One region of the Paenibacillus sp. JZ16 genome, then DNA from elsewhere that is predicted to be linked to it. Evidence: predicted binding sites of a transcription regulator. Region 1 holds the regulator's gene; each other region holds the start of a gene.
What was found. Region 1 encodes Rex, which represses fermentation and respiration genes when NADH is low (regulators of the CRP and FNR family bind a similar motif). Its sites were predicted from a motif close to TTGTGAAATATTTCACAA; they were not measured.
Positions count from the first base shown of each region.

Region 2: a site for Rex is predicted at 6,036-6,053, ahead of BJP58_RS17775 (formate/nitrite transporter family protein). Genes of this name have one in related genera too.
Region 3: a site for Rex is predicted at 5,086-5,103, ahead of BJP58_RS21035 (flavocytochrome c). Genes of this name have one in related genera too.
Region 4: a site for Rex is predicted at 2,247-2,264, ahead of adhE (bifunctional acetaldehyde-CoA/alcohol dehydrogenase). Genes of this name have one in related genera too.

Region 1 covers NZ_CP017659.1:7,024,128-7,032,155, reverse strand. Annotated here, with positions in the region: gene BJP58_RS31570 (acetate/propionate family kinase) at 1-727, opposite strand, end outside; gene BJP58_RS31565 (3-hydroxyacyl-CoA dehydrogenase family protein) at 724-1,596, opposite strand; gene BJP58_RS31560 (AAA family ATPase) at 1,731-3,233, opposite strand; gene BJP58_RS31555 (hypothetical protein) at 3,226-3,759, opposite strand; gene BJP58_RS31550 (cell wall elongation regulator TseB-like domain-containing protein) at 4,024-4,542, opposite strand; gene BJP58_RS31545 (amidohydrolase) at 4,574-5,875, opposite strand; gene BJP58_RS31540 (redox-sensing transcriptional repressor Rex) at 5,850-6,515, opposite strand; gene dinG (ATP-dependent DNA helicase DinG) at 6,578-8,028, opposite strand, start outside.
Region 2 covers NZ_CP017659.1:3,891,952-3,899,979, reverse strand. Annotated here, with positions in the region: gene BJP58_RS17805 (hypothetical protein) at 1-238, opposite strand, end outside; gene BJP58_RS17800 (glutathione peroxidase) at 530-1,009, shown strand; gene BJP58_RS17795 (FAD-dependent oxidoreductase) at 1,498-2,859, shown strand; gene BJP58_RS17790 (DUF4352 domain-containing protein) at 2,991-3,584, shown strand; gene BJP58_RS17785 (TetR/AcrR family transcriptional regulator) at 3,832-4,425, shown strand; gene BJP58_RS17780 (MFS transporter) at 4,536-5,783, shown strand; gene BJP58_RS17775 (formate/nitrite transporter family protein) at 6,161-7,021, shown strand; partial or broken gene BJP58_RS17770 (amino acid permease) at 7,176-7,361, opposite strand; gene BJP58_RS17765 (molybdopterin-containing oxidoreductase family protein) at 7,619-8,028, shown strand, end outside.
Region 3 covers NZ_CP017659.1:4,609,102-4,617,129, reverse strand. Annotated here, with positions in the region: gene fhuB (Fe(3+)-hydroxamate ABC transporter permease FhuB) at 1-764, opposite strand, end outside; gene BJP58_RS21055 (ABC transporter substrate-binding protein) at 761-1,795, opposite strand; gene BJP58_RS21050 (helix-hairpin-helix domain-containing protein) at 2,102-2,320, shown strand; gene BJP58_RS21045 (oleate hydratase) at 2,454-4,223, opposite strand; gene BJP58_RS21040 (TetR-like C-terminal domain-containing protein) at 4,336-4,902, opposite strand; gene BJP58_RS21035 (flavocytochrome c) at 5,305-6,825, shown strand; gene BJP58_RS21030 (ArsR/SmtB family transcription factor) at 6,944-7,255, shown strand; gene BJP58_RS21025 (NADH:flavin oxidoreductase) at 7,373-8,028, shown strand, end outside.
Region 4 covers NZ_CP017659.1:6,852,440-6,860,467, reverse strand. Annotated here, with positions in the region: gene adhE (bifunctional acetaldehyde-CoA/alcohol dehydrogenase) at 1-2,178, opposite strand, end outside; gene BJP58_RS30645 (Crp/Fnr family transcriptional regulator) at 2,450-3,175, shown strand; gene BJP58_RS30640 (asparagine synthase) at 3,260-3,418, shown strand; gene BJP58_RS30635 (formate/nitrite transporter family protein) at 3,656-4,453, opposite strand; gene nirD (nitrite reductase small subunit NirD) at 4,501-4,818, opposite strand; gene nirB (nitrite reductase large subunit NirB) at 4,915-7,353, opposite strand; gene BJP58_RS30620 (hypothetical protein) at 7,533-8,028, opposite strand, start outside.

The DNA of each region.
Region 1 (8,028 bases):
CGCTGCGCGTACCCATCATGAGCCCTTCCAGCGGGGTCATCCCCATGGAGGTATCGATGGATTTCCCGCCTTTTACTGCTGTCAGGGAAGCACCGTTACCGATATGGCAGGTTATGATCTTCAGATCCTCCAGCGGCCGGTTCAGAAATTCTGCCGCTGCCTGGCTGACATAGGCGTGGGACGTGCCGTGCGCACCGTAACGACGTACTTTATATTTATTATAAAGTACTCTCGGAATAGCGTACAGGTATGATTTCTCCGGCATCGTCTGATGGAACGCCGTATCAAATACAACGACCTGCGGGACGCCCGGCATATTGGTTTCTGCTGCCTTAATCCCCATCATCGATGCAGGATTGTGAAGCGGAGCCAAATCGAACAAGCGGCGGATTTCCGCTTTGGCGTCACTGTCAACGAGCGCGGATTCTTTAAAAGACTCCCCGCCGTGCACGACGCGGTGTCCAACGGCCTGAATGCTGTCGATGGAATCGATCACGCCGTGCTCCTCGTTCGTGAGCATGCCCAGCACTTTGCGGATGGCCGTGGTATGCTCCAGAATTTCGCTGACTTCGGTTACATCCTGTTTTCCCGTCGGCTTATGCGTCAGAATCGAGGAATCCATGCCGATCCGTTCGACCAAGCCCTTTGCCAGCACGGATTCATCCGTCATGTTGTACAGTTGATACTTCAGTGAAGAACTACCTGCATTAATTACGAGAATATTCATACCCGGTCACCATCCTTATCGTACTTGAAAAAGCCTTCTCCGGTTTTAACGCCCAGTTGCCCTGCGCGGACCAGTTTCTTCAAGACAATCGATGGACGGTATTTCAGTTCGCCGTACTCGCGGAACATGCGCTCCAGCGCAGCGAGAATGGAATCCAAACCGAAACGGTCGGCCATCTCAAGCGGTCCATGCTGGAAGTTATATCCGATTCTCATTGCGTCATCGATATCCTCCGCCGAAGCCACGCCCTCTTGCAGCAAGTGCATCGCTTCATTGATCATGAGGGTAATCATGCGGGTTGTAACGAAACCTGGAGACTCATATACCATGATGCCTTTTTTATCCGAAACTTCTTCAACAAAGCGCTTCGTTTCCGTAAACGTATGATCGGAAGTTTTCAGACCGCGGATGATTTCAACAAGGTCTACCTTGGAAACAGGATGAATGAAGTGCATGCCAATAACACGCTCAGGATATTTGGTGGAGCTGGCGAGCTCCGTCAAACTAAGCGTGGATGTATTACTTGCTAATATCACATGGCTCGGACATACTTGATCAAGCTGTGTAAAGACCTCTTTCTTCGCTTCCAAGTCCTCTATAATGGTCTCAATCACCATATCGCAGGTGCTAAGCTCGGCAAAATGAGTTACTTTTTGAATCCGGTTCAGTATCAATTTCTTCTCTGCCTGGGTAATCCCCCACTTCTCCAATTGTTTATCTAGACTGGTCTCGATCATTCGGTATGAATAGTCCAGTTTCTCTGGAGTTTTCTCTACGAGCAGTACGTCAAGACCTTTGGCTGCCAGCATCTCCGCAATGCCCTGCCCCATAGTCCCGCCGCCTACGACGCCGATTTTTTTGAAGTACATGGTTTCTACTCCACCCTTTCCTTATCTCTATACTTTATTGTACCCCATTTGTCGAAAAATACATTTTCAGAGCACAAAGTATAATAATATCTTAGCACGACAAAAAAGTAAAAAAAAATAACCAGCATAACAATTTATGCTGGTAAAAGCGCGTTTTCACGAAATTGACAACGAAATTGTTCCCCCGAGAGAATTTCTTCCTTCAACAGGATATCAAGTGAATTGTCGAATATTGGCCGTTTCTGTTCCAAGAGATTCTTGGTGCGGTTCATTAACTCTTCCAAAATCACATTATTCTCTTTCATTAACTCTTCAGTTGTTACCATGTTCATGTTAACAATGCCCAGCGACGTCAAACCTGACTTCATCATCGTCTCCACGATGTTCAGCGATTGCTCAAAGTCATTGCTTGAGCCTGTGCTTCGGCCTCCGTAAAAGATCTCTTCGGCGGCCGCACCGCCAAGCGCAATCATAATTTGCTCTTCCAGGAAGGTTTTCGTGTATAGATATTGTTCCTCCTGCGGATTATGACGAACATAACCTAGCGCTTTACCACGCGGGCTGAGTGCAACTTGCTTCACACTGCCGGGACGCACAAGCTCTGCCATAATAGCATGTCCCAATTCATGTATGGCAACGCGCTTCTTCTCTTCCAAATTCGATTCACGGTCGGAACGCTCACCCATCATTACCTTGTCAATCGCCATGGACAAATGACGCTGATGGATAAACTGTTCATTCTCGCGCATCGTGTAAATGGCCGCTTCATTCATGACGCTCTCGAGTTGTGCGCCCGAGAAGCCGTATGCTTCTTCGGCGATTTTCTCCAAGTCGACATCTTCATGCAGCGGCTTATTGCCCGCATGCAGATTCAAAATATGAGTGCGTCCCTTCTTATCCGGCAGATCGACCTGAATGTGACGGTCGAAACGCCCTGGACGCAGCAGTGCGCTATCCAGCATTTCTTTCCGGTTTGTCGCGGCAATTACCAGAATACGAGGAGTATCCTGCGAATAGATGCCATCCATCTCGGTTAGCAGCTGATTCAGCGTCTGGTCGTACTCGCGCTGCTGGCCGCCTTCGCGTTTACCGCCAATGACATCGATCTCATCGATGAAGATAATGGCGTTTTGCTTGTTTTCCTTTGCCGCACGGTTACGGGCATCCTTGAACAAATCCCGGATGCGCCCTGCACCAACACCGACATACATCTCAACAAATTCACTGCCGGATGCAGCGACAAAGATCGAATCGGTGTAATGGGCAGCGGCTTTAGCCATCAACGTTTTCCCTGTTCCCGGAGGCCCGGTGAGAAGAATGCCCTTCAATGGACGAATCCCGAATTTCTTAATGTCTTCATGACGAATCAGAAAATCCAGTGCTTCACGCAGCTCTTGCTTCGCATTATCCTGCCCGCCGATTTCTTCGAACGTCAGCTTGGCAGGTCCGCTCTTTTTCCGCTTCCGCTCATTCGCTGCGCCTACTGCGATGCCGCCCTTCATCTTCGCGATAAACAACAAGCCGCCTACAAGTGCTGCAGCGATGAGCAGGGGCACGATGTTCACGCCGACAAACACAAGGAATACCAGCAAAACCGGAATAAAGCCTAACATGATTTCTTTAGCTAATTTAGGCATGATTCCACACCTCCATGTTGCCAGACTGACGCGGCAAGATTATAAATTTACCAGACTTGCCGTCTGACAAGCTGACATAGACGTTGGTGTCATCAATCGTTGCTTTTGCTTTCAGATTCGGAGACTGGGCAGCAAGCTGCTCGAGCGATGATTGAATATCGGTATACTGCTTATTATCCATCGCTTCAGCGACTGACAGCATCGCCTTCTCCCACCATTGATCCAGTGCTTCCGAGGAATGATCCTCCACCTGGATTTTCAATTCCCGATTGCCAATCACAGACTTGCCTTCCTTCTTAATATGCTGGACCAAGCCTTGCAAATTTGTATCCGGAGCCAAATCAAGATTCAAAGTAACGGTATTCTGTTTAATATCTATATGTGAATCCTTCACGCCGTCATATTGTGACACAACATTGGCCAGCGGATTTTGCAAAGCCATCTGCCGATACAGAAACCATCCGCCAAAGAGAACCGATGCTGAGATCACGACAGTCAGCACGATAGGTACAATGCGTAGTTTCATGAAGTTCCTCCTTCATTTCTGTATGAAATTTTGTCTATCATGTTGCAATACAATAATACATATAACAACGATATATAGGGATGCATGTAGTTTATATGCTCATTTTGTACAAGTATGAGTATATCACATCTTATATACTTTTTCATGCATGTCTGTGAAAATATTTAGAACAGTTTTTCCATATTATTTCTGAATACGCTTACAATTATAGAGAAAATAAGAGAGGAACCCGCGAATATTAAAGGGCCCCTCTCTACTTCTTATTTATTGATTTGGAAGAATAATGTCATTACCGATGGTGTTACCGTCTTGAAAACGATAAAACCGATAACCGCGCTGACCGTTGTGTTCATACTGCAGCTGCCAGGCATACTCGCCCTCATACATTCCAGGCAGCAGCCGCTTAATTTCTGCGCCAGGCAATTCGTTATAAATCTGCTCCCGCATCTGGTCTTCTGACAACCCCGTATTCAACAAAACGGATTGGACAGCGTCGGCACCTTCAACAGGTACGTTGTCATCCGTAAATTTCACCCATACCATACGATCTTGATTGTCCTGATCCTTCCCGCTTATCACCCAATAGTTATTGTCCTCGCCCCACACCGATTTATAGGTCTTCCCGGACGTAACCAATTGGCCATGCTGTTTGGCGGCAGCAATTGCCATTCTTTCTTCATTCCAAGCATCTTTCATCACATATGAATAATAGAGCTGTAAACCAAGCAGTAACAGCAGCACGCCGGATACACTCAGCAATATCCACTTCGTTTTTTTCTTCAAATCCGTCTTCCTCGCTCCCCTTGATTATTCCCTAGAGGGTTGTAAGACGCTCAAAGGCACGCTGCGCTTCCCGGCGGATACGTTCCTCATCGAGAGTGAGACTCGCGCCATTCTTCACTACCTGCTTGCCGTCAACCCATACATGCTCTACATCCTTCGCACTGGCGGAGTAGATAGCATGAGAAATGTAATCCGTCTTCGGAAGGAAGTGCGCCTGATCCGTGTTCAGTGCGATCATATCTGCCTTCATGCCTACCGCAAGCGTACCAATATCCGTAAGGAAGGCTGACTTGGCTCCATATTCTGTACCCATCCGAAGCGCTTCGGATGCTGGAATTGCGGTTGGATCCCCGCTTACTCCTTTATGGATCAGTGCGGCCAGCCGCATCTCTTCAAACATATCCAGATTATTATTGCTGGCAGGTCCATCGGTACCCAAAGACACGGTGACCCCGGCTTTCAGCAGTGCAGGCACGCGAGCGATGCCGCTGGCAAGCTTCAAATTGCTGCCTGGATTATGCGAAACCATAACTTGATGTTTGGCCAGAATTTCGATTTCTTCATCGGTCAGATGGACGGCATGCGCAAGCAGCGTTGGACGGGAGAACATGCCAAGCTTCTCTAGATGGGCAACAGGGCGAAGTCCGTAGTCATTTACGTTCTGAGCTACTTCCGTTTCCGTTTCGGACATATGCGTATGCAAAGGCAGATTCAAATCATGTGACGCTTGCACGAATTTTTCGATGAAATCCGGCGGGCACGTATAGGGTGCATGCGGTGAGATCATCGTCGTAATTCTACCGTCAGCCTGACCATGCCAGTCTTTCGCGAATGCAACCGCCTCTTCCAGCTTCTGCTGCTGCACCTCAGGCGGACATAATCCGATGACACCGCGCGTCAGAACGCCGCGCATGCCTGAGTCCTCCACTACCTTTGCAACCTGATCCATATGATCATACATATCCACAAATGTCGTGGTTCCGCCTTTAATCATCTCCAGCACGGAGAGCGAGGTTCCCCAGTATACATCGTCGGCCGTGAATTTGGCTTCCATCGGCCACATTTTTTCCTGAAGCCATACTTGCAGTGCCAGATCGTCGCCATACCCGCGAAGAAGCGACATGGCCGCATGTCCGTGCGTATTCACCAATCCAGGCAGGAAAAACAGATGGGTTCCGTCGATGATTTCTGTTCCCTCTTGGACAGTCGGCTCTTCTTCACCCAGGTAAGTGATCCGGTCGTTCTCCACGACCATATATCCGTGTAACACGGATCTGCCTTCCTCTAGTACCGCAAACGTTCCGTTTTTAACCATCCACTTCGTTGTCGTCATGTGCTGCATCCTCCTTGCCGTTATCCAAATAATAGGCCAAACTCTGCAAATCCGTAGTAAAATCTGCCGTATGGATCCGGATATGGGGTGGAGCTTTCAGGATGGTCGGCGCAAAATTCAGGATAGCCTCGATGCCTGCCGCGATTAGTTGATTCGCTACATTCTGCGCCTCAAAATCCGGAACGGTGATAATCCCGATACGAATGCCGTACTCATGAACCGTCTTCTCCAGTTCCTCCATCGGCTGTACGACCAAATTGTTAATTTTCATACCAACTTTGGGAGAATACGAATCGAAAACCGCCACAATCTTCATATTGTCCTTCAGAAATGCATTGTAATTCGATAATGCATGTCCAAGATTACCGGCCCCAATCAATGCGACATTGATCTTCTGGTCCAGCTTTAGAATCTGGCGAATTTTCTCGATCAGATAAGATACGTCATATCCGATCCCTTTCCGTCCAAAATCACCGAAATACGCTAGGTCCTTACGAATTTGAGCAGGATTGAGGTCCAGTTTCTGCCCCAGTTCCTGGGAGGAAACCGTGGAGACCTCCCTTTTCTGAAGCTCATTCAAATAGCGCAAGTATACAGGTAATCTGCGGACCACGGCTTCCGAAATTTTTTCCGATTTCATGCATGCTCCCCCTAATAATAGGTTAATAACTACATTTGTTTGTGCTCGTTCATGGTTTCACTTTATTCAGCTTGGTTCCCTATGCCTGCCTCTTCCTGCAGCCATTTCGAAATTCGGGGAACGATCCCCTCTGTCGGCATGTGCTCCATCTTCGGTCCAGGCAAGGAATATAAGAAATACTTCCCGTAATAGGATTCAATGACCCGAGTATCGTAAACGATGACAATCCCCTTATCCTGCGCGGTCCGTACCAGTCGGCCAAATCCCTGTTTGAAGCGAATGACCGCTTGCGGAACCGAAAGCTTCATGAACGGGTTCTTCTTCTGCTGCTGCAGAAGCTCGCTCTTGGCTTCGACCAGAGGGTGATTCGGCGGCTGGAACGGCAGCCGGACGATGGCAAGGCAGGTGAGCGCCTCACCGGGTATATCTACTCCTTCCCAGAAGGAGCTGGTGCCCAGCAGAACCGAAGCGCTGCTATCCTGGAATCTCCGGATTAACTTGGTACGGCTGGTTCCGTCCATCCCTTGTCCCAGTACCGTAATATCGCTGGATCCCAGCGCCTCCTTCAAGGGCTCATGCACCTGACGCAGCATGCGGTACGAGGTGAACAGGACAAGCATGCGACCGTGCGTTGCGATGGCCGTATCAGCCAATGATTGCACAAGTGTATTCACAAAGAGTGCATCCCCGACCGAGCCCTTCACGCTCGGAAAATCGCGCGGCACAACAAGGAGAGCCTGCTCCCTGTAATTAAACGGGGACGGCAGCAGGACCGTGTTCAGGTTGCCGTTATCTGCCGCTTCCTGAAGACCCAAGTTCTCGATCATGAACTGAAACGATTTGTCCACCGACAAGGTCGCCGATGTCAGGATCACGCTTTGTTTTTTGTCAAAAAACAATTCCTTTAAGTGGGTGCTGACGTCGACAGGCACCGCATAAAGCTGCAGCGATTTGCCGCGGAAGTTGCCGTTCGCCTCCATCCAGTAAACCGTGCCCTCATCGTTCAGGGACATGAAGGTCCTCAGGTCCTCGCGGTGTGCCGCCAGGTCCTTAAACAGACCCGATAGGTCTGTTAACAGACTGTCCGCGCTGTAGTCGTCCAGATCTTCCTTCATTTCGGCAATCAGCTTGTCACCCTTGCGAACGACATCACCCAGCGTCAGATGGATTTGATGCTCCAGCTCGGCCAGCGAATTCCAATCCTTCGGCTTCTTCAGCGGCGATAAGCGAAGCGAGAATTGACCGGCATCCCCCGGAGTCGCGTCTCCGCGCTCCGGAAGAAGTCCGAACAATTGGTCGCTGAGCCGGTCCCAATTCTCTTTGACGGTGATCAGATCCGGATAAATCCGGTCGATGATGGAAGACCACTCGACAGCCTTCTCATGGGACGACGCTTGCAGCAGCTGGCGAAGAGCCGGAAGCTGACCGCTTCGGCTGTCTTTGTACATACGGGTCAACGTATGGACAACCGAAAAATATTTCATCTGCAAGCCAAGGTGCTTGCCCGCGACGT
Region 2 (8,028 bases), 3.1 Mb from region 1:
CCTCAAAATTTTGATCCAAATCGGTCAGCATCGTTTCTTCTTTGTAAAGCGATTCCTGGGTGATAAGACCAATGGGGATCGTCAGTATAAAATAGAAGGCCAGCGTCGATAACCCTGTGCTGCGAAGCACGGTCTTTCGGTCATACCCCCCTTTGATTAAGCCGATGAAGGCAATCAGTGCCAGCACAATCACAATGAGATGCCATGGGGATATAAACATTTCGGGATACAGTTTCATTTCTTTTCCTCACTTACAATTGTTGAAATACGGAATATTGCAATATATCTCCAAACCTTAAATCATTACCCTGCTAACTTGCTGATTAAACAGCTGTTATTAGCCTATGCAAATTTTGTTTGAAGAGGTTATACATACATTCATCATAATGGATTTCCGGGCTGTGGGGTAGAGGCGTTGGACTAAAATTTGGTTTAAGGCGATTTATTCGATATGATGGAAGGAGATTGGCTAGGCTGTAGAGCTTGGAAGCATGCCATCCATTCAAAACAAGCCGGGAGGGATTCGAAGATGTCAGTTTACGAATATCATGCAACAAATACCAAGGGTCAGGAAGTCTCGCTCGATCAGTATGCGGGCAAGGTTCTGATTATTGCAAATACGGCAAGCCAGTGCGGACTTACGCCGCAATATGGAGAGCTTCAGCAGCTGTATGACCAATATAGCCAGCAAGGACTGCAGGTTCTTGGTTTCCCGTGCAATCAGTTTGGCGGACAGGAGCCGGGTACAAGTGAAGAGGCCGAATCATTCTGTCAATTGAATTATGGCGTGAATTTCCCAATCTTTGCGAAGATTGACGTGAACGGGGAAGAAACGCATCCGTTATTTCAATATTTAAAATCCGAGCAGCCAGGACCGAACGAAGGCGGAGAGATCGCTTGGAATTTCACAAAGTTTCTGGTAGACCGCGAGGGCAAGGTGGTTCAGCGATTCGAACCGCGAGATACGCCGGAATCAATGAAGGGCGCCATTGAATCTCTGCTTGGCTAGTGGCAGAAAGTAACGATTACATCAACAGGGCTGTTTTCTTCGGGGATATTCCGCTGGGGAGAACAGTCTTTTTTTATTTTCATGGCACATTCCGTTAGAACAGTCCAAGCAAGATCCTCCAAGGCAGAACGTATAGGATAGGGGGAACGCGCTTGAATTTCATGAGGCTGGACCCTTATAGCTTACCCTGATACGGAACCTGTATTCTTGATCTAATCTTGAGTATTGGCGATGAGAACATCATGTTCTTTAGGTCAACCTCTTTTATCATTCCAATTATGTGAAGATATGAACAATGTGTGAATAACGCAATTGCCTATTGAACTGTGAAATTAATCACATTATAATAAAAGCATGAAGTGAAAACATTCACAAATAATATTACCAGTCATCACATTCATGCTCAACAAGCGTTACCAAGCATGAATCCAGGCAAAAGTGCTCATCTTAATCAAATATACAGCTTCATACTTGGAGGAGGAAAAACCATGAAAGTAGCAGTTATCGGTTGTACCCATGCAGGAACGTCCGCCATCGTGAATACCGCCAAACTTTACCCGGAAGCACAGATCACCGTTTATGAACGCAATGATAACATCTCATTCCTGTCCTGCGGCATCGCGCTTTACGTCGGAGGCGTTGTAAAAGACCCTGACGGTCTGTTCTACTCTTCGCCTCAGAAGCTCGACGAGCTGGGTGTTGAAACCAAGATGAAGCATGAGATCATTTCGGTGGATACGGATAAGAAAAGCTTGAAAGTTCGGAACCTGGTTACAGAAGAAATTTTTGATGATGCCTATGACAAACTGATTATCACAACCGGATCATGGCCAATCGTACCGAAGCTTGAAGGCATCGATCTGAATAATATTCTGCTCTGCAAAAACTATAATCATTCCAATGCGATCATTGAAAAAGCGCAGGAAGCGAAACACATTACGGTTGTCGGCGCCGGTTACATCGGCGTAGAACTGGTCGAAGCCTTCCAACAGAACGGCAAGCAGGTTACCCTGATTGATAGTGCCGACCGCATTCTGAACAAATATCTGGATCCTGAATTTAGCGGCAAGATCGAGGAATCCTTCCGTGAAAAAGGGATTGAGATGGCTCTGGGCCAGACCGTGACTTCTTTCCAAGGCAAGGATGGCAAGGTGAACAAGGTCATCACCGACAAAGGTGAGATCGACACGGATCTCGTGATCCTCTGCATCGGCTTCCGTCCGAATACGGAGCTGGTGAAGGGGCAGGTGGAAATGCTGAAAAATGGCGCCATCGTCGTGGATCAATATATGCAAAGCAGCAAGCAGGATGTATATGCAGCAGGCGATTGCTGCTCCGTGCACTATAACCCGACCGGTAAAATGATGTACATTCCACTGGCTACGAACGCAGTCCGGATGGGTACGCTCGTTGCACGCAATCTTGTGTCGCCAACAACCCCATATATGGGAACGCAAGGTACGTCGGGATTGAAAATATACGAACACAACATTGCGTCGACGGGATTAACCGAAGGAGCCGCCAAGGACGAAGGCTTGAAGGTGGAGACGGTCACCATTACGGATCATTACCGTCCGGAATTCATGCCTACCTTTGAAGAGGTTACGCTGAAGGTGGTATATGAGCAAGACAGCCGCCGGATGCTTGGTGCACAGGTTATTTCCAAAGTGGATATGACGCAATCCATTAACACGCTGTCGGTATGCATACAGAATCGGATGACGATTGATCAATTGGCCTTCATCGACTTCTTCTTCCAGCCGCATTACAATAAACCGTGGAATTTCCTTAACACGGCTGGACTGCAGGCATTGCCGGCGGTCGAAACAAAAACACCGGTGCATTCGTAAGTGATCGATTCACCAAGAAGACTCCCTGATTTGGGGGTCTTTTTCTTGTTTTTGAAGGATTATGGATTTTGACAGCGAATTGGAAAATATCCGGACATGTAGATTTCGACTTTCAGGAGGTAGGATAAAGTATGAATAAAAAAGTAATGCTGGCCACAGCTGCATTGTTCTCCATGCTGCTGACGGCGGCTTGTTCCAATGATCAGGCTGATCCGCCTGCAGAGACTCCGCCGGCTGTTGTGGACAGTGGGGGGACAGATCAGACGGGGACGTCTGAAGAACAGCCGCCTGCAGAACCCCAAGGTGAGGACCAACCGGCCGACAACGCAGAGGTGAAGCCGATCGGCGAACCTGCCGCAGTGGGCGATACGGTGGATTATCACGGCACGGTCATTACGCTAAACGGCGTACGTGAATCCGAGGGTGATGAATATTTGAAGCCCCAGCCCGGCCATACGTTTAAGGTGGTTGACATTACCGTGAAGAACAATGGCCAGGAGCCGCTGGTCATCTCTTCCGCGCTGTCTTTTTCCCTGACGGATTCGAGCGATCTTAACTATACGGTTCCCATTACGGATGACGTGAAAATGCTGGACGGCACCGTTGCCCCAGGCGGCGAGCTGACAGGTGAAATACCGTACGAAGTGAAGCAGGGGGTTAAGGGACTGCAGCTGAGTTATGGCGATCCGATGAAAGAAGGAAGAGCCATTTGGGCAGTGGAATAAAAAAATAATATTGGTTTCGGATGTACGAATGATGAGAGGATTTTGCTTAGGCAAGGTCCTTTTTTCTATGTGATTGTGAAGATGCTGCTTTACATGCGGGAATGTTTTCAGTATGATTAAACCGTACAGTCGGTTTTATTGCTGTTAATGGTGTTCATCATCTTCACAGATTCATTTTTATTAAGAGAACCAGGTTTTGGTACGTGAATTCCGCACTATTATTTCCAAGCAAGGAGTGCTTACATCGATGTCTTCAGAAAAAGCGCAGCGAAAGCGCGACATGATTCTGGATAAAGCGAAGGAACTGTTCATCCAGCGCGGGTATGCGGCAACATCCATGGATGAACTGGTCAAGTATACGGGTGCCAGTAAGGGAAGCATCTACTATCACTTTGAGAGCAAGGAAGATTTGTTTGTCAAGCTGCTGGCGAAGCAGAATCAGGAATGGATGGAAGCCTGGAACGATCAAAAAGCCCGTTACGCCAGCTTCGAGGAGAAGCTGTACGGCATTGCCGATCATATGGTCGACGACTTCCAGAATCCGCTGACCAAGATTGCGGAGGAATTCTTTATCAATCAGCCGGAGAATAAGACGATTGTGGGCGAGATGCTGGCCATCCTGCAAGGTCCGCGCACGCTCTACCGCGAGATTTTCGCGGAAGGAGTAAGCGAAGGGCGAATACCGGCAGAGGATGTAGAGGAAATATCCATCATATTCGCATCGCTGCTTGATGGGATGTCGGTGTGGTACTTTGAACGGACCCAGGAGGAATCAAGGCAGCTGTATCGCAAGGGAGTCACTTACTTTTTAAACGGTGTGTTATCGAGCCGAGGATCGTAGTGAACCGGAGGATTTATCGGAAACGCTTCTTCTCGATTTGCAAGCGGGGCGGGCGTTTCCGCATAAATATATTTAAACCGAATAGTCGGTTTAAACTAGGGGGATAAAACATGAGGCATTTGTTTGGCAACCGCGCGTTCGTGCTGCTGATGGTTTCGGATTTCATGCAAAATATCGGGATCTGGATCCGCAACATGGCATTGTTGTTCTTCATTATGGAGAAGAGCAACCATGATCCGGTCGCCGTATCGCTGCTTACCGTAATTGAATACGCTCCGATCTTTGTGATCTCCATGATTGGCGGCGTGCTGGCGGACCGTTGGCGTCCCAAGCGAACGATGATCTGGGGGGACATTCTCAGCTTTTTATCCATATTGCTTATCCTGTTCGTTGTGTATGCGGGATATTGGCAGGCCGTGTTTGCGGTGACCCTGGTCTCGGCTGTTGTATCTCAATTCTCGCAGCCTTCGTCCATGAAGCTCATCAAGCGCTGCTTGCCGGATGAGCATGTGCCCGCGGCCACAGCTTTGTCCCAGACCTCGATGTCGCTGTTTATCATTTTGGGACCGATGGTCGGTACGACGATTTATCAAGCTTTTGGATTGCAGGCGTCTTTAATCAGCTTGTTGGTTCTATTCGGCGCTTCGGCGATCGTGCTAATGTGTCTTCCTTCCAGTGTGGATGAACCCTCTAACAATTCGGAATCGACCGGTTCTTTTATGAAGGACATGAAGGCGGGCTTCACTTATATCGGGTCCAGCCGGCTGTTGAAGGTGCTGCTGGTGGTCTATGTTTTATTGGCGCTCGGCAGCGGACTTGTTCAGCCGCTTGATATCTTTGTCATCACGGAGCGTTTACAACTGGCAATGTCCAGCGTTCAGTGGTTCACCGCGCTAGAGGGCCTAGGCATGTTAATTGGCGGCGTGCTGGCTGCTGTCATTGCGGGGAGAGTGAAAGGCAACTACTTGTTGTTCGCCGGGCTTGCCTTCCTTGGCCTCTCGACCTTTGTCGAGGTGCTGTCCCAGTGGCCGATCCTGACCGGCACGATGCGCTTCGCAACCGGGGTGCTGATGGCGATGGCGCAGACGGTTCTGATGGCCGTGATGATGCAGCAGGTGGAAGAGAAATTCATCGGTCGGCTGAATGGCGTGATGACGCCGATGTTTACCGGCATGCTGCTCATCGGCTCCGGGTTTACGGGATGGTATATGTCGGTAACCTCCATTGTGGTCGTGTATTTTACGGCAGGCGCGCTCTTCCTGCTGTCGTCCTTGATTAGCATGAAGCTTCCGATCTCGAACGTTCCGGCTCAGGAAAAGGAAACGCCTGTTAGAGTAGAGACTGCCGCCGAGGCATAGGATAGTGGTTAGAACTTGTTGCTGGTAAATTGGCATAGGCTGCTGGTTTAGAACGTGTTGCTTGTAAACTGGCATAAGTTAGCTGGTTTAGAACAAGAGGGCTGGTAAAAGCACCAACCAAGCGGTGTAGGGATTATCTCCGGGCACCGCATTTTTTTATATGTACCGCTGGCTCAGATCGAGCGAATGATCGATCTCAAACGTGATCAAGGGCAGCCAGGATTCTAGGATGTCCGATCCTGACGCACAAGGTCGTGATATAATTCACGTTCTTGCTTTGGCGGCTGCGGTACAATATGGGTAACTGTAACAGAAACATCAGAAGCTGCATTCGAGAGATTTTCAGGACGGAATGCGGGAGAAATGGGGGAACGGCCATGGCCTATTACAAACCGGATCGCATTGCGGAGATCACCGTGGAGAACGGGGTGAAAAAAGCACATAACTCCGTCATGAACGTAATGATATTAGGATTTTTGGCGGGGGCTTTTATCGCGCTCGGCTTTTTGCTGGATATTCGCGTGATTGCCGGGGCGTCTGAGGCTTGGGGAGGCATTGCCGGTTTTATAGGCGCGGCGATATTCCCTGTCGGACTGATCCTTGTATTGCTCGCAGGCGGAGAGCTGCTGACGGGCAACATGATGGCCGTGTCCCTGGCCAGATTCAAGAAGCGGATTTCCACGAAGGAGATGATACGGAATTTAGCTCTCGTCACGGTAAGCAATATGGCGGGGGCGTTGTTCGTCGCTTACTTCTTCGGTCATGTGACCGGTCTGACAGGCAGCGGAGTTTATCTGGAGAAGCTGGTGGATATGGCGGGACACAAGCTGGACGACAGCTTCCTGCAGGCTTTCTTGTCGGGCATCGGCTGCAACTGGCTCGTAGCGCTCGCCGTGTGGCTGTCCTACGGATCGGACCAGATGAGTGGCAAAATTCTCGGGATCTGGTTTCCGACGATGGCGTTTGTAGCCATCGGCTTTCAGCACGTGGTGGCCAACATGTTCCTCATTCCGGCCGCGATATTTGAAGGGTATTACAGCTGGGGTGAGTATTTCATAAATTTCATTCCGGTATGGCTTGGCAATTTCGTCGGAGGCGCGCTGTTTGTGGGAGCTGCCTACGGGACCGTATATTTGAAGAAGAATGATAAGGTTGAGGTCATTCCACGCGGCGAACAAGAAGCTGCGCTGCCTTCCGCTCCGGCTACCGGCACTGCTCAACAGGTTCATTCTGCGTAGAATGTTTCTTAATACCGTAAGTCTGGCAATCGTCAGGCAGTGGAAAATAGCTGCGATCGACCGCTCCCTAAGGGATAGGGTCGGATGATCGCAGCTTTTTTGTCGTTGTTGGCGGAGCGGACTCTTTGCATAAGTCGCAAAAGGAACAAGCCCGCTATTTTTTTAAATGGTAAGGCACAGTCGTAATAATCACATCTTTCCGATACAGCAAATGTGCACGGATGAGCAAGCTGGATTGATTGTGCAGGAAGTTATGCCAGCCCTTATTGGGGATGAACTGCGGGATGACCATGGTAACCTGGTAGTCGGATTCGCTTGCCTTTCGCTGTACGGTATCGATAATGCCATACAAAACAAATTCGCCATGCCGGTCTCGGGGGAGGAGACATGGGCATGGCGAATTTTTGGGAGTGGTCCATGATTTGGCAAGGAAGAGAAAGGGTCTGGGTTCCTCTTCGTTGCTCTTGATAGGAATATACCCGGAAGGAAGTAGAGTGAATCACCGATGCAGAAAAAAATGTAAGACTTTACTGGAACCCTGATTTTCTTTTAAGATAAAGGGATATGATTCAGCGTGTACAAGGGGGAATAGACGAAATGACTCAAGCGATGATTCATCAGGAAAACGGCGTGTTTCCGGCGGTCTGTCCGTTGGATTGTCCCGATACTTGCGGCCTGCTGCTGCATAAAGAGAACGGAAAAATCGTGAAGGTTACCGGTAATCCGGATCATCCGATTACGCAGGGAGCCATCTGCAATAAAGTCCGTAATATGACACATCGAGTGTATCATCCGGAGCGCGTGCTATATCCGCTGCGGAGGGTAGGGCCCAAAGGTCAGGGCGCTTTCGAGCGAATCAGCTGGGATGAAGCGGTTCAGGAGATTGCCGAACGCTACGAGAAGCTGATCGAGGAGCATGGCTCTGAGAGCATTCTGCCTTACAGCTTCTACGGCAACATGGGGATATTAAGTGTAGACGGCATGGATCGGAGGTTCTTCAACAGGCT
Region 3 (8,028 bases), 2.4 Mb from region 1:
GTGCCGACTTTTTGGCCAAGGGAACGTGCCGACTCCTCATTGAGGGTCAGAATGTCCCACTGACGTACCGCCAAACACAGCACGATCAGCCCGCCAATGATCCACGGCCATGAAAAAGCTACGCCATCCCAGTCATTCTGAATAAGCGAGCCGGAGCCCCACAGAAAAATCCCCTGCGTCGTTTGCTGGTTCAGCAGCACCAGCGCACTCGTAACGGAGGATAAAACCAGGGTGACAATCATCCCGGATAATGCAATCCGCAGAGGAGAGCCCTGCGTTTTTCCCGCCAGCGCATAGACGGCGACGGCCGCCAGCGTCCCCCCTGCCACTGCCAGTGGAAGGGCATACTGATGCAGCAGTCCCGGCCAGAAGATCATCCCCGCCACGACGGCCAAATAAGCGCCGGCATTTACGCCAAGCGTCGTCTCCGAGGCCAGCGGGTTGCGCGTGACGGTCTGCATAAGCACGCCCGACACCGCCAAGGCGGCGCCAGCCAACAGGCCCATGGCCGTACGCGGAAGGCGCACGCTGCGGATGAGATGGTGATCCGCGATATCCTGCGGAGACACCAGGGCCTGCACGACCGTATTGACGGATATATCGGCTAGCCCTTGCGTCAAGCTGATAAACGTGAGGAATAACAGAGCCACCAGGCCTCCAACCAGCATCCATAACGGCTTCCAGCCCCTACCTGAGGAAACGGGTGGGGCTGGATGAATGCTCACCGGCGCGGAGCCTTGTGCCAGTTTGTTGCCGAGACTCATTTTGTGAGCAGGTCAGCTGTCTTCTGGGCCATGGTTTGGGCAGACAATGGGCCGCCGTATGGCCACATGTCACCGCCAAGTGCGTACACGCGGTCTTCTTTAACAAAGTTCAGACCTTTCCACACCGGATTGTCCTTCAATTGGTTCTCGATGATGTTATCGCTCTCCTGGATAATATGCAGGAAATTCGCATCCTGAAGGGCAGGCAATGCCTCTACGTCTGTGGTGGTAAAGCCATAAACCTCAAATTGATCAGGTTTGTGGGCATTGGTCAGCCCGATGTGCTCCAGAATTTTGACGGCCAAGGAATTATCCGTCGAAATCCGGAACGTCACCGCATTCTGGTTACTGTATCCCATGGCGAGCGCAAACGGTTTTTCCGTCATGCCGGCTGCTTCAAGCTTGGCTTTGGCATCGGCATAGGTTTGATCCAGATCGCTAAGCACTTTTGCGGCTTCGTCTTTCTTGCCAAGCACGTCAGCAATCGTATTGAAGGTATTAACCATCTCTTCATATTGATCCCCTTGTCCCTCAGTCGGATAAGGATCAAACACCAAGGTAGGCGCGATGCTGTTGTACGTATCATAGCCGGCTTCAAGATTCGATTTCAAACCGATGATCAGGTCCGGCTTCAAGGAAGCGATCAGCTCCAGATTCGGCTCTTGACGGGTGCCGACATCGGTAACGTCCGCCCCGATCTCTACCGGGATGTTCACCCATTGGTTCATCCCTTCAATGTCTGCAATGCCCACAGGCTGAACACCAAGTGCCAGGACATCCTCCGCGTAAAGCCATTCCAGCGCGACAATACGCTTCGGAACGCCCGTAATTTTCGTCTCGCCCAGAGCGTGCTTGATGATTCGGGTCTCCGGTGTGCTTTCAGTGTTATCCCCGCCCTGTGCAGCCCCTTGATCCGAATTCTTCGCTGCCGTGGAGCTGCCTCCTTCATTGGATGCCGCACCCCCGCCGCAACCGGCTAAAGCCAAAGCAAATATCAATACGATAAACACGACACCCTTCATACTGCGCATCGAATTTCTCCCCCTCATACCCTCTATGTATTGTAGATATTGTTTATTAATAATAATTATTGAGAACAATTATCATTATCAACACTCAGCACAATGATAATTATTCTCATTAAGATTGTCAATAGAATTTATGAAGATTGTCTAAACGATCCATGAATCTGTCCTTCTTCGATTATAGGATTCATTCTTTACAGAACGTTAGATGTATAACATAATCTTACTGATTATTCCTACCAACTTAACCTCTACCACTATTCTTGTGCCTTGTATCCATTAAACAAAACATTCGAAAAGAGAGGGATCTCCATGCGTGACAAAACCCCCACTCCGGCTGCAGAAAGCGACTTTCCCGTTAAGGCCGGCAAACCTGCACGCCAAGCCCTTATCGTTGCAGGCTATCATCAGCTTGCCGACCTCACCCAGGCATCCGAGAAAGAACTGCTGGCGATTCACGGGGTAGGACCCAAAGCGGTCAGAATACTACGCGAAGCTCTCGCCGAGAAGGGCCTAACCTTCAAAGAATAAATAAACACGATAGGTCTCCTGAAGCCATAAGGACCAGGGATCTATCGTGTTTATTTTTCCCCATACAGCGCACCAATCTTGGATTGGTGCGCTCGTTGATGTTCCATATCTTCTTTTGATAATGGGACTTCGACTATATGATGTTATAGCGTTTCAGTAAATCTTCGATGACGGTTCCGGAAACTTTTTTCAAAGCCTGCTTTTCTATTAAGTTCATGATCAACGGAAGCTTCAGATCGGTTAATTTTTTGCCGTCCATCATTTTGGAAGTGGAGTCCAGCAGTACGCGGACATCATAGCAAGAGCCGAACACTTCAGGTACGCCGCGGTCTACGTTTAATAAGGTGTACACAGCTTCCATTGCCGTTCTAACCGAATATTCGGTTGTGAATACGGTGTCGCGAACCGTGTCGGCAAACTGTCCGATAAAAGCGAAGTTGACGCAACCATCCGGAACTACTTTAGGCCGGTCTCCTGCTGTCCTCGGCATGAAAAATGACGTAATGTAAGGCATCATAGTCGGGATGCAGCGGGCAGAGTTGGCAGCCATGTCCGCAATTTCATGCTCCGGCACACCAAGATGGTACAGCCACTCCATCGTAATTTCCTCGCCTGTACATTCTCTCATCGGCTTTTTGACGTAATCGCCCGGAACATCGGTGAATAATCCGTACACCCAAACGACAAGCTGATCCTTCGGCTGCTCTTTGAAATGCGGTTGCCGATTCAGAGTATAACTCATGAGCCACTTGGAATCCTTTACGGACACGATGCCGCCGGTAACGACCTTTCCGCTGAACGGGTCGCGTTTACAGATTTTTTCGATATATGGCGGGATTCTGTCATCAAGTGTCGTAACGGTTGCCGATTCCCAGTTCGTCGCTTCCGTATTCGTGCAGAATTTATCGGGGCGTCCAAAGGATGGATCCTGCTTAGCAATATTTCTCCAGAGCTCCCAGCAGCCGCCTGTGGAACGATTAAATTCAGCCGCGCGATGATGGTCGCCCAAAGCAGAATTTTCCGTGCAGCTGCCATTTGTCACAAACACCAAATCATCTTCCGTCAAGTCGATATATTCCTCTTTGCCGGCACGGCGACATACCATTTGCTTGGCAACCTTCTTATTGCCCTGGATATCAAATACTACATTCGTAACTGTCATATCATATTGGAAATGAACGCCATGCGACTGCAAATATTTCATCATCGGCAGGATCAATGATTCATACTGATTATACTTCGTGAATTTTAACGCCGAAAAATCAGGCAGTCCGCCAATATGGTGAATGAATCTTTGGATGTAAAGCTTCATCTCCAAGGCGCTATGCCAATCTTCAAAGGCAAACATCGTTCTCCAGTAAAGCCAGAAATTTGAGGCAAAGAAATCCTCCGTGAATACATCGGTAATTTTCTTATCATACAAATCTTCGTTTCGAGTAAAGAACAACTTCACGATTTCCAGCGAAGCTTTTTCGCTCAGAGCAAATTTCCCATCAGTATGCGCATCCTCGCCCCGGTTAACCGTGGCTCTCATTAGAGAGAAGTTCGGATCTTTCTTGTTCAGCCAGTAAAACTCATCCAAAACCGATACGCCTTCAATTTCAAGAGACGGAATGGAACGGAACAAATCCCATAAGCATTCAAAATGATCTTCCATTTCTCGCCCACCGCGAATAATAAAACCTTTATCGCTGTCATGAATTCCGTCGCAGGCACCTCCGGGAAGACTAAGCTCCTCCAGAATGTGGACCCGCTCTCCCTTCATTTGGCCGTCGCGCACGAGGAAGCACGCAGCTGCCAGAGAGCCTAAACCGGCTCCAACCAGATATGCAGACTTTTTGTCGACATCGACCGGTTTTTCCGGGCGAGCAAACGCTTCATAATTTCCATTGCTATAATACATTCCAGTCACCTCCGAATTGATTCTAGCAACTACATCATAAAAATATATTCGGAGGTCTCCCATAGACAATGTCCGCCTAATGTCGAAACTTTCGACACAAGGCTAATATTGTCTAATGAGAGTGGTGCAATTTAAACTTTTCCAGCGCGAAAAAGATATCGCCTTGAATCAAAATGCTCAGCCGGTCCACAATCGCAGAGGGCTCTTCTTTCATCCCTTTCGCAATCCAATCCAGCATCAGCCCTACAAACGCATATTTATAAAAGTCAGCGATAAACGACTTATCCTCATCCCTGATCGACATCGTAACGGCCTTTTCCTCAATAACCCCTATCAAAAGATGATACGTTACGTTAAATAGGTACCTTTCCAGCTGCTCTCGTTTAATAGAATGATAGACGCTCGTCACAAACGCCTTGTTTTTTAGCACATACTCAAATATTTGCAATAGGCCCTGCTGCCACGTGTCATACGTTTTCTTGCCATCCAGCGCTATGGTAGCCTCGCTTGTGCAAATCCACTCCACAAGATCATAAATATCCCTGAAATGATAATAAAACGTCTGCCGATTCACTTCACAGTCCTCGACAACATCAATGACGGTAATCTTATCAAGCGTTTTTTTCTCAAGCATTTTTTTTAGCGATAGGGCAAGCGCTTTTTTTGTTGTTTGTGCCATAAAACTCCTCCAATCCAGAGCGTAATCATTCACAAAGGCCATTAGTCAGACGATACACCTTCATTATAAAGGAACTCAACGCGAAAAAGCGGTGACCCTATGAAGGCAAATAGATTGGAAATGCGCAGAAGTCGAGAAAATCGCAACCCGATGGCATCGTTGTAAATAAAAATTAAGTTTATATTGTGAAATAATTCACCACTTAATTAACAGCCCTATATTAAAATGAAGTGGACCTAACGAGGCTGACGGAGGGAGGTAACCGGGGAAGATCTGAGATTCGAAGAATAAAGGCCACACTCGCACACCCTATTGTTTCTCGTTTTTCTACGGTAAACCTCCTTTTTCGTTTGGCTCTTTATGGTCAACTAAATAGATGTAGAGAAAGTGGAGGGTTACACAGTGAAAAAGAAGGTTGCAGCAACGCTTATACTCATTCTCTCTTTCATGCTCGCCATCGCGGGATGCGGCGGCGGGACCCAGGATCAGAGTCAAGACAACGCAAAAAAAGAAGAAGCCCCAGATACGGCCGTTTCGGGTGCGTCCCAAACCGGGTATACGCCAATCGATCAGCTCAAAGAAAAGTATGATATCATCATCGTCGGTGCAGGCGGAGCCGGTATGTCTGCTGCCCTTGAGGCAAAAGAAAAAGGCATGAACCCGGTCATTTTTGAAAAAATGCCGATTGCCGGCGGGAATACCATAAAATCATCCTCGGGCATGAATGCTTCCGAAACCAAGTTCCAACAAGAACAGGGCATTAAGGACAGCAACGATTTATTTTATGAAGAGACTTTAAAGGGCGGTCATGAAACCAACGACAAAGACATGCTTCGTTTCTTCGTTGACCATTCGGCAAGCGCGATCGATTGGCTGGATTCCATCGGGATTCGGTTGAACAATATCACCATTACGGGCGGCATGAACGAAAAGCGCACGCACCGTCCTGAGGACGGCTCGGCGGTAGGACAATACCTTGTCAACGGTCTGGTGAAAAATGTACAAGAACAAGAAATTCCGCTATTCGTCAACGCCAAGGTAACGGATATTACGGAAAAAGAGGGCAAAGCAAACGGCGTCAAAGTCATCTTCAACGGGAAAGACGAGAAATCTATTGCAGCGGATGCCGTCGTTGTGACAACCGGCGGTTTCGGAGCCAACATGGACATGATCTCCGAAGTTCGGTCCGATCTGAAAAGTTACGTGACCACCAATCAAGAAGGCAGCACCGGTGACGGCATTACCATGATTGAAAAACTCGGCGGCACTACGGTCGATATGGATCAAATCCAGGTTCACCCTACGGTTCAGCAGGAGAAATCTTATCTTATCGGGGAAGCCGTTCGGGGAGAAGGGGCCATCCTCGTTTCCAGCCAAGGCAAACGTTTCACAAACGAGCTGGATACTCGGGATAACGTCACCGCCGCCATCAATAAGCTTCCTGAAAAATCGGCTTATCTTGTGTTCGATTCCGGGGTAAAATCCCGGGTTAAAGCGATTCAGCAATATGAAAAAATGGGCTTTGTCATTCAGGGCGATTCGATCGAGGCTTTGGCCAATGAAATGGGCGTTCCAGCTGATCAGCTTCAAGCCACACTGGATACATGGAACAGCGCGGTGAAGAACAATAAAGATACCGAGTTCAACAGAACGACAGGCATGGATAACGAATTATCTGGGGCTCCATACCATGCCATCCAAATTGCCCCCGGTATTCACTACACCATGGGCGGCGTAAAAATCAACACGAACACGGAAGTTTTGGATAAAGACGGCAAGCCTATTCCAGGACTGTTCGCAGCCGGCGAACTAACCGGCGGTTTGCACGGTCAAAACCGGATCGGCGGCAACTCCGTTGCCGAGATCATTATTTTCGGCCGCCAAGCCGGCATCAAATCGGCTGAATTTGTAGGAGCGCAGTAAGCAGTCTACATCCCTTTATACGGCAAAACAACACACGCTTGGTTGCCCTAATCCTCCGATAGCGATCATTTTTAAAAATCATATTTACATTTCTATAAAAATAGATATAATGAAACACATGGATACCTTACAAACCATCAAAGCACTATCAAACGAGTCCCGGTTTAAAATCCTGGAGTGGCTGAAGCATCCGGAGGAACATTTTGATCCGCAGGATCACATGCCTTCCAAATGTGATTTTCATGGCGGTATCTGCGTGGGCTCCATTTCAGAAAAAACAGGACTCGCTCAGTCGGTCGTTTCTGGCTACCTGGTAAAATTGCAAAAGGCCGGTTTACTGGAATCCCATCGAGCGGGCCAGTGGACATATTATAGACGCAATGAGGAGGGCATTAAGCGTTTTATCGAACAACTCAAGGAAGAGCTTTAGGCTTAAAAAGCAAATTCAGATTGAAGATTAAGCTTAAAAGCTCTTTCTTTTTATCATATATATCTATTTTTATGAAAATGCAGAAAAGTATATTAAATATATTGGAGGATTCCATACATGAGCAATCAAAATCAAAGTGTCCGATCTACAGCATCCCTATTCGAGCCATATACCATCGGTAACCTTACTCTTCCATCCCGCGTGGTGATGGCCCCTATGACGCGCGGGTTCTCTCCGAACGGCGTTCCAGGCCCGGATGTGGCCGCTTACTACCGTCGGCGTGCGGAGAATGGCGTCGGATTGATCATTACCGAGGGAACACTGATAAATCACCCGGCTGCAACCGATAACCCCAATATACCTAACTTCCATGGTGAAGCCGCATTGAACGGCTGGGCCGAGGTGGTCCGTCAGGTCCACGAAGCCGGCGGTAAGATCATGCCGCAAATTTGGCACATCGGCATGACTAGACCAATAGGTGCCGAGCCTAACCCAGAAGCACTTCCGATCGGACCATCCGGACTTGACCTGGACGGCAACGTCGTCACGAAACCCATGACCAAGGATGAAATCGAGCAGGTTATTCAAGCTTATGCCGATGCAGCCGCGAATGCCAAACGCCTTGGCTTTGACGGCGTAGAAATCCATGGTGCCCACGGATACCTGATCGACCAATTCCTCTGGGAGAGAACGAACCAGCGTACCGATGAATACGGAGGTGACATGCTGAAGCGTGCCCGCTTTGCGGTCGAAGTGGTCAAAGCCGTACGTGA
Region 4 (8,028 bases), 170 kb from region 1:
GCCAAGGAACGCATTCGCAAAAGCCATGCCGGCAAGCGTCGAAGCATTATGCATTTTTTCGCGGGCAAGTTTGTCGCCGGTAAGCGCCGACTGCTCAAGATACTGGAACACCAGCTGTATGGCCTTGATGGCAAGCCCATCCGTATAATCGCTGGCCATCACCGATACGTAGGCTTCAATTGCATGTGTCAGAACGTCCATGCCGGTATCGGCTACCGCCGTTTTAGGCAGCGTGTAAACGAATTCCGGATCGATAATCGCCACATCCGGTGTCAGCTCATAATCAGCCAGCGGGTACTTGGTATTCCCCAGCCCTTTGTCCGTGATCACGGCAAACGAAGTTACTTCCGAGCCCGTTCCCGACGTTGTTGGAATGGCAACGAACTTCGCTTTCCGTCCTAGCTTCGGATATTTATAGACCCGCTTGCGGATATCCATGAATTTTTGCTTCAGATTGTTAAAATCCGTATCCGGATATTCATAGAACAGCCACATGGCTTTCGCTGCATCCATTGGCGATCCGCCGCCGAGGGCGATGATGCAGTCCGGCTGGAATCTTGCAAGCATTTCCGTTCCGCGTTCTACGGTCGTTGTCGAAGGATCCGGCTCAACCTCCGAGAAGACTTCGATGGCTACCGGCACTCTGCGCTGACGCAGATAGTGCTCTACCCGCTCCACATAACCCAGCTTCACCATCATGGGGTCGGTAACGATAGCGACACGGGTGATTTCCGGCATTTTCGCAAGATACTGCGTCGAACCTTTTTCAAAGTAAATTTTGTCCGGCACTTTAAACCACTGCATATTCACGGTTCTGCGGTTCACCCTTTTCACGTTGATTAAATTGACAGCCGTCACGTTCGACGAAGTGGAATTACGTCCATACGAACCGCAGCCCAGCGTCAGCGATGGCAGATTCGTGTTGTAGATATCGCCGATACCGCCTTGCGAAGATGGCTGATTCACCAGGATACGGCAGGTTTTCATCCGATCCGAGAATTTCATGATGATGTCCTCATTGTGCGAATGGATTACCGACGAGTGGCCCATGCCGCCAAAAGCAACCATCTCTTCAGCGCGCGTGATGCCCTCTTCCGCATCTTTCACTTTATAGCAGGCCAGCACCGGGCTAAGCTTCTCGGCAGACAACGGGTAGGCAGGTCCGACTCCCTCCAGCTCGGCGACCAGGATCTTGGTGCTTTCAGGTACCTCGAATCCGCAAGCCTCGGCTATCTTAGCTGCCGGCTGTCCGACGATAGTAGGATTTACCGCACATTTATCCGATACCATCGCATGCGCAGTCAGTTTCGCCAGCTCTTCCTTGTTGACAAAATAACAGCCGCTGGCAATCATTTTTTTCTTCACTGTATGATATATAGGCTCCTCGATAATGACAGCCTGCTCGGAAGCGCAGATCATGCCGTTATCAAAGGTTTTGGACAAAATCAAATCGTTCACTGCCTGATCCAAATCCGCGCTCTTCTCAATAAAGCAAGGCACGTTTCCTGGTCCAACGCCCAGGGCAGGCTTGCCGCAGCTGTATGCCGCTTTGACCATCGCCGAACCGCCTGTAGCCAGAATGCAGGCAACGTCAGGATGATTCATCAGCGCATTGGTTTTATCCATGGAAGGAGCTTCGATCCACTGGATGCAATCGGCAGGAGCACCTTGCTTCACGGCAGCATCCCGCAGTATCCGTGCGGCTTCCTTGCTGCAGGCCTGCGCGGATGGATGGAATCCGAAGATGATCGGGTTTCTTGTTTTAATGGAGATCAGTGCCTTGAATATCGTCGTGGAGGTCGGATTGGTTACCGGTGTTATCCCCATGATAATCCCGATCGGTTCTGCTATTTTTTGAAAGCTGTCATAGGCGTTGTCTTCAATGATACCCACGGTTTTGTCGTATTTAATGCTGTTGTGGATATACTCTGTGGCAAACAGGTTTTTGATGATCTTGTCTTCGTACACGCCGCGTCCGGTTTCCTCAACCGCCATTTTCGCCAGCTGCATGTGCTTCTCAAGACCTGCCATGGCCATGGCCTGTACAATCCCGTCGACTTGCTCCTGATTCAATTCCATAAACTTTTCTTTGGCCCGATTCGCCTTGTCAATCAGCCCCTGAATGTACTCCGACGCTGTTTGTCCTTTTACTTCCACCGTTCCTTTGCTCACAGCCATATCTCTCATCCTCCCATGATTCATGTTTCTTTCTACGCTTTGATCGTAACACAGCTGTTTTTAATTTCATGTGAATTATTTCACAATATAAGTATTTATCTTTTCTGTGTGATTTACACCTGTCTCCCCCTCCTTTCAAGTGAAAGAGGTCACAAAGTTTGAAAATTCGCCACGATTTCCCTCTTATTCCCCTCCAAAAGTGAATGTTTTCACGTTATAATGTATTTAAAGATTAAACAGATCAAATTTTAGGATGTTAGGGGATACCAACATGAATACTGTAGACCATGTAATGGAAATCGAAAACTTAGGGAACACGCAGTGCTTCTCGGAGCAAAACCGCAACCGTCTGCTGGTCAGCATGAAGGAAAGGGTACTCCCTGAAGGATCCCATTTGTTCTGGGAAGGCGATTTCGCCGACAAGCTGTACTACGTTAAACAAGGAAGAATCAAATTAACCAAATCGACCGATGAAGGCAAAGAACTGATTCTATATATGTACCATCCGGGAGACATGGTCGGGCAAGCCGATCCATTCTTCAGCAACAATCACAGTTTCTCGGCAGAGGTGCTTGAGGATAGTGTTGTCGGTGTCATCGAGCACAAGGATCTGGAGCTGCTGATCTGTCAGCACTGCGACTTCGCCATTGATTTTATGAAGTGGATGGGCATTCACCACCGCATCACCCAGACCAAATTTCGGGATCTCATGATGTACGGCAAGCCCGGCGCTTTAACATCGACACTCATCCGGCTGAGCAACACCTACGGGCAGCATCAAGCGGATGATACTATTCTCATCAACAAGAAGATTACCCACACCGATCTATCGAACATGATTGGCGCAACCCGCGAAAGCGTGAACCGGATGCTGAGTGACCTGCGCAAAAAAGATGCTATCGAATATGCCGGCGGGATGATTGTCATTAAAGATCTTCCGATGCTGCAGGAAATCTGCCATTGCGAGTTGTGTCCGAACGAAATCTGCCGGATTTAATCGGCCTCCCTTCAGTGCATAATATACAGTCATCTGCTTACAATAACCTTGTCTTTCCAAACCAAAATAAAGGGAGTGCTCAGCATGCGTGAAGGTTTGATTCCTGCTGTTCTTGGAACTGTGGTTTCTGCTTCGGGTGCCGCTCTGCTTGGCAGCAAGTATAAACTTGCCGCAACCGGTATTCTCGGCTTCGGACTGGCTCATATTGTGCTTGGTGCGATTGACCTGGTGGAACATCGGTAAGGATTGGAAGACAAGATTCATATAGCTGTCCTGTTCAGTCATTGAACTGAAGGGACGGCTTTTTATGTATGTGCCCGACGGGATCCCTCTTTTTTGTTAGGAGACGTTCCGTGCAGATCCCTCACTTTAATTAGACAAATGAAAGAAGCGGTCAACCGTTTGGTCGACCGCTTCTTTTCGGCTGTATATCAAGTGAGTAAACCCACTTTATGAGCAGCCCCTTTTCTATGATGCCTACTATGCAACCTTCTTTTGCTTGCTCCCTTTTCCCGACGAGATAAACCAATACGCCATCCCCACAAACAATCCGCCGCCAAGAATGTTCCCCAGCGTGACCGGCACCATGTTGCTGATCCATCCGCCGATGGAAATGGTCTCGGGATGCCCCGGCAAAATCGTCGCGAGCGTCAGAAGTGTCATATTGGCTACGCTATGCTCGTACCCTGTCGCAATGAAGGCAAACAGACACCACCATATTAAGATCAGCTTGGTCGTTTCTCCTTTGGCCCGAATCCCCATCCACAAGGCCAGACAGACAAGCCAGTTACACAAGATGCCTCGGAAGAACAGCTCCATAAACGGATCATTCATTTTCTTGGCGGCAGCCGTGAAGATGAGATGGTCCGGCGGCAGGCCTTTGAACAGGCCGGAAGCATACACCAGATAGCTGAGCAGAATCGCTCCGGCCAGATTGCCGATAAACACGAGCACCCAGTTCTTCAGCGTATCCCCCATTGTCGTTCGACCGGATAATGTGCTTATCGTAAAAAACATATGATTCCCGGTAAACAGCTCTGATCCTGCGAACACCACCAACGTGAGCGCGATCCCGAATGCCGCTCCCATGACGAGGGATTGGAAGGGCGAACCGGCAGCCGCGAGCGGCGCCCCCAACTTAAAGATCAATACAATTCCAATGCCGACATACGCGCCGGCCAGCATAGCCGATACCATATAGCGCAGCAGATTATGATTCATCTGCTCCTTTTTCCCGACGGCGGCATTAACAACGGCTTCCACATCCGTTTTAAACATGGGATACCACCCCTTGATTTCGTCTGTTTAATATGCGAGATCTGGCCTTAAACAGCCACCTCAACCTTCCCGTCCACGGCGCGAATCGGGTATACACGAACCTGGCCTTGATCCGGAGCCTGTACGAGCCCGGTTGAAAGCTCGATCTTCCAATCGTATAACGGATCGTAGATGTAGTGCCCGGATACGATGGCTTCCGAGAGTGGCCCTCCTTTGGGATGCGGGCTTTGATTGTCCAGCGCAAACCATTGATGATCCGAAGTCCGGAAGACGGCAATCTCCCGGTCTCCGAGATGGACCACCCTTCCGAGCTGTGACAGAAAATCATTTTCATTTCCTACCGTAATAAATCTTTCGGTTTCCATAACATGCAGCCTCCACTTCTCTTGTCTATTCCGATCCATACTGCAATAAACTCTATATGCTCAGGCGGCAAGAGGAAAGCAGGTTCCTCCCTCCTTCTATTTGCTGATCACTGGTCTTGCATCCTCGAATAGCGTATAACGCAGCTTCTCGTCGTTCAGCACTTTCTTCCAAGGATCCTCAACTTGCTGCAGGGCAAGCTCGATTCTCTCCACCAGTTCCTTACGCTGCTTCGGATCGTCCAGGATAACGGCTCGGATTTGTTCCAGTCCCAAACGCTCTACCCACTCCGAGGTTCTCTCCAGGTACTTACCGGTTTCACGGTAATACTGCATCAGGGCTCCGCAGATTTCGACCAGCTCTTCATCCGTTTTCACTTTGCAGAACGAATCCGCCAGACGTGCCTTCGTGCCGCCGTTGCCTCCAACGAATATTTCCCATCCACCGTCATTGCCGACGATTCCGATATCTTTCGTGCACGACTCGGCACAGTTTCGCGGACATCCGTTGACCGCCATTTTAAATTTCGCCGGGAAATCCAGTCTTTCGAATTTCTCCTCGAGGAATGCCCCCATGCCCATCGAATCCTGCGTACCGAAACGGCAGAACTGGGATCCTACACAGGTCTTCACGGTCCGCAGCGATTTGGCATAGGCATAACCCGACGGCATATCGAGCTCTTCCCAGACGCTCGGTAAGTCTTCCTTCTTAACACCGATGAGGTCCAGACGCTGTCCGCCGGTAACCTTGACAACTTTCACATTATATTTTAGCGATACATCCGCGATTTTCTTCAAATCCTCCGGCGTGGTAACGCCGCCGTACATTCTTGGGACTACCGTATACGTGCCGTCTTTCTGAATGTTGGCGTTCATCCGTTCGTTGACAAAACGGGATTCCCTCTCCTCCTGATGGGTTACCGGGTTCAGCATGGCCAGATAATAATGAATGGCCGGGCGGCATTTCGAGCAGCCTTCCGGGTTGCTGAAGTTCAGAACATGCATGACTTCCTTCGTCGTGGTAAGCCCCTTCGCACGGATTTCGGCGACGATTTCATCCCGATCGAGTGTCGTGCATGGGCATATGCCTTGTTTGCCTGCGGCCTTAAAGCCATCGCCCAATACGCTCTGGAGTATTTGCTCCACGACAGGTTTGCAGCCGCCGCACGAGCGGGTAGCACCTGTGCAAGCTTTGATCTCATCCACTGTCGTATGACCTTGGAGAGTAATGGCATCCACGATGGCTTTTTTGGTTACGCCGTTGCATCCGCATACGATCTCATCGTCGGGCATCTTTTCGAGCGAAAATGCCTTGCCGCCTCCTGTCCCTGCACGATCCGTGCCCATGATCGAATCGTAAATCTCATCCGTCATGGCTGTCTTTTTCCGAATCATGGATTGAAGGCTTGCCGAATCGCTCACATCTCCGAACAATATCGCCCCGACAATGATATTGTCGCGGATTAATATTTTCTTATAAGTCTTGCGCCAATCATCTTTCGCGGTGATCACCGCGTGTTCGGCTTGCTCCATGAACTCTCCGGCAGAGAATACATCAACACCGCTGATTTTCAGCTTCGTCGATACAATGCTTCCCTCGTAAGGCTGGCCTTCCACGCCGCACAGATGCTTCGCCAGCACCTGTCCCTGTTCGAACAACGGCGCAACCAGGCCGTAGCATGCGCCCCGATGCTCGCAGCATTCGCCAACCGCGTACACATCCGGCCAGGAAGTTTGAAGATAATCATTAACTACGATTCCCCGGTTTACTTCGATTCCGCTCGCTTGGGCGATTCCCGTGTTCGCTCTGATGCCCACTGCCATGACCACCAGGTCGGCTTCAAGCTCATCCCCATCCTTGAACCGGAGTCCCGTGACTCTGGTATCTCCCAATATTTCGGTTGTTTGTTTGCCTAGTAAGAAGTTGATACCCTGCTGTTCAAGCTCCCTTTTCAGCATGCCGGATGCCATCGAATCCAATTGGCTCTCCATCAAATCCTGCATGAGATGAACCACCGTCACCTCCATGCCGAGGCTGACCAATCCCTTGGCAGCTTCCAGACCCAGAAGCCCTCCGCCGATGACTGCCGCTTTCTTGTAGGCCTTAGCGGCCTCCAGCATCTGGGTGCAATCGGCTATGTTACGGAAACCGATAACGCCTTCTTTGTCACTACCCGGTACGGGTAAAATAAAAGGCTTCGAGCCCGTTGCTATCATTACTTTGTCATAAGGCACCGTCAATCCGTTGTCGGCTGTCACGACCTTGCGCTCTCCATCAATGGCTGTTACGGTGACACCCGTATGCAAAGTGATATGGTTATCCTCGTACCATTTCCAATCATTCAATACAATGTCATCCAAGGTTTTGCTGCCTTCCAACACATACGACAGCATAATGCGGTTATAATTCGGATGAGGCTCCTGTCCAATGACGGTGATGTCAAAATTCCCACCCAGTTTAATGATTTGCTCGACCGTGCTAATCCCGGCAATACCGTTGCCAATGACAACTAACTTTTCTCTCTTTATATTGGACATAAGTTTGATTCCTCCCCAACACGTTTATCTAGATCGTGGTATTCCGTTCCTTTCACATAAATTATATCGTCTGACGGCATTATTTATTGTGATATATTTCACATAAATCGTTAAAATTTTAAACAAAAATACCAAATAACCCTGTCCGCGTCGGAACAAGGTTATGATGAGAACACCCTCTATATAATATCGGCTTCCATATAGGCTCGTTCGCCGCTTGGCACTTTTAAATAAGGGCGAATACCCGCAAACCCCTTCGCATCCAGATTTACCCCGGTCATCCAGTTCCCCTCTAATAAGCCGCCATCCGATTGCATAGTGACGGCAGGCGCCTGAATATGCTCCTGATACAGAACGATGCCGGCCTGTATGGTCTTAAAGGCTTTTCCCTGCTCCACCAACGGTACGGCGCTGATATACGTAGGCACAAAGTAATTCGCAATCACATCCAGCTCTTCCCCGTCAAAAAACGGCTCGCTGCCAAGGAAGGGATGCATCATCACGATTTTCTCATAGAGTGACCAGATGATCATCTGCAGAAATCTTCCCGTTCGTCCCCTATTCTGCCCGGTAGCATGAAATCGATCGGTTTCATAACCAATGAACTTCCATCCGCCGGGGGCTTTGACCCATTTCTGAAACATGACTGAAGCACTGGTACCGTTTTGGTTAACG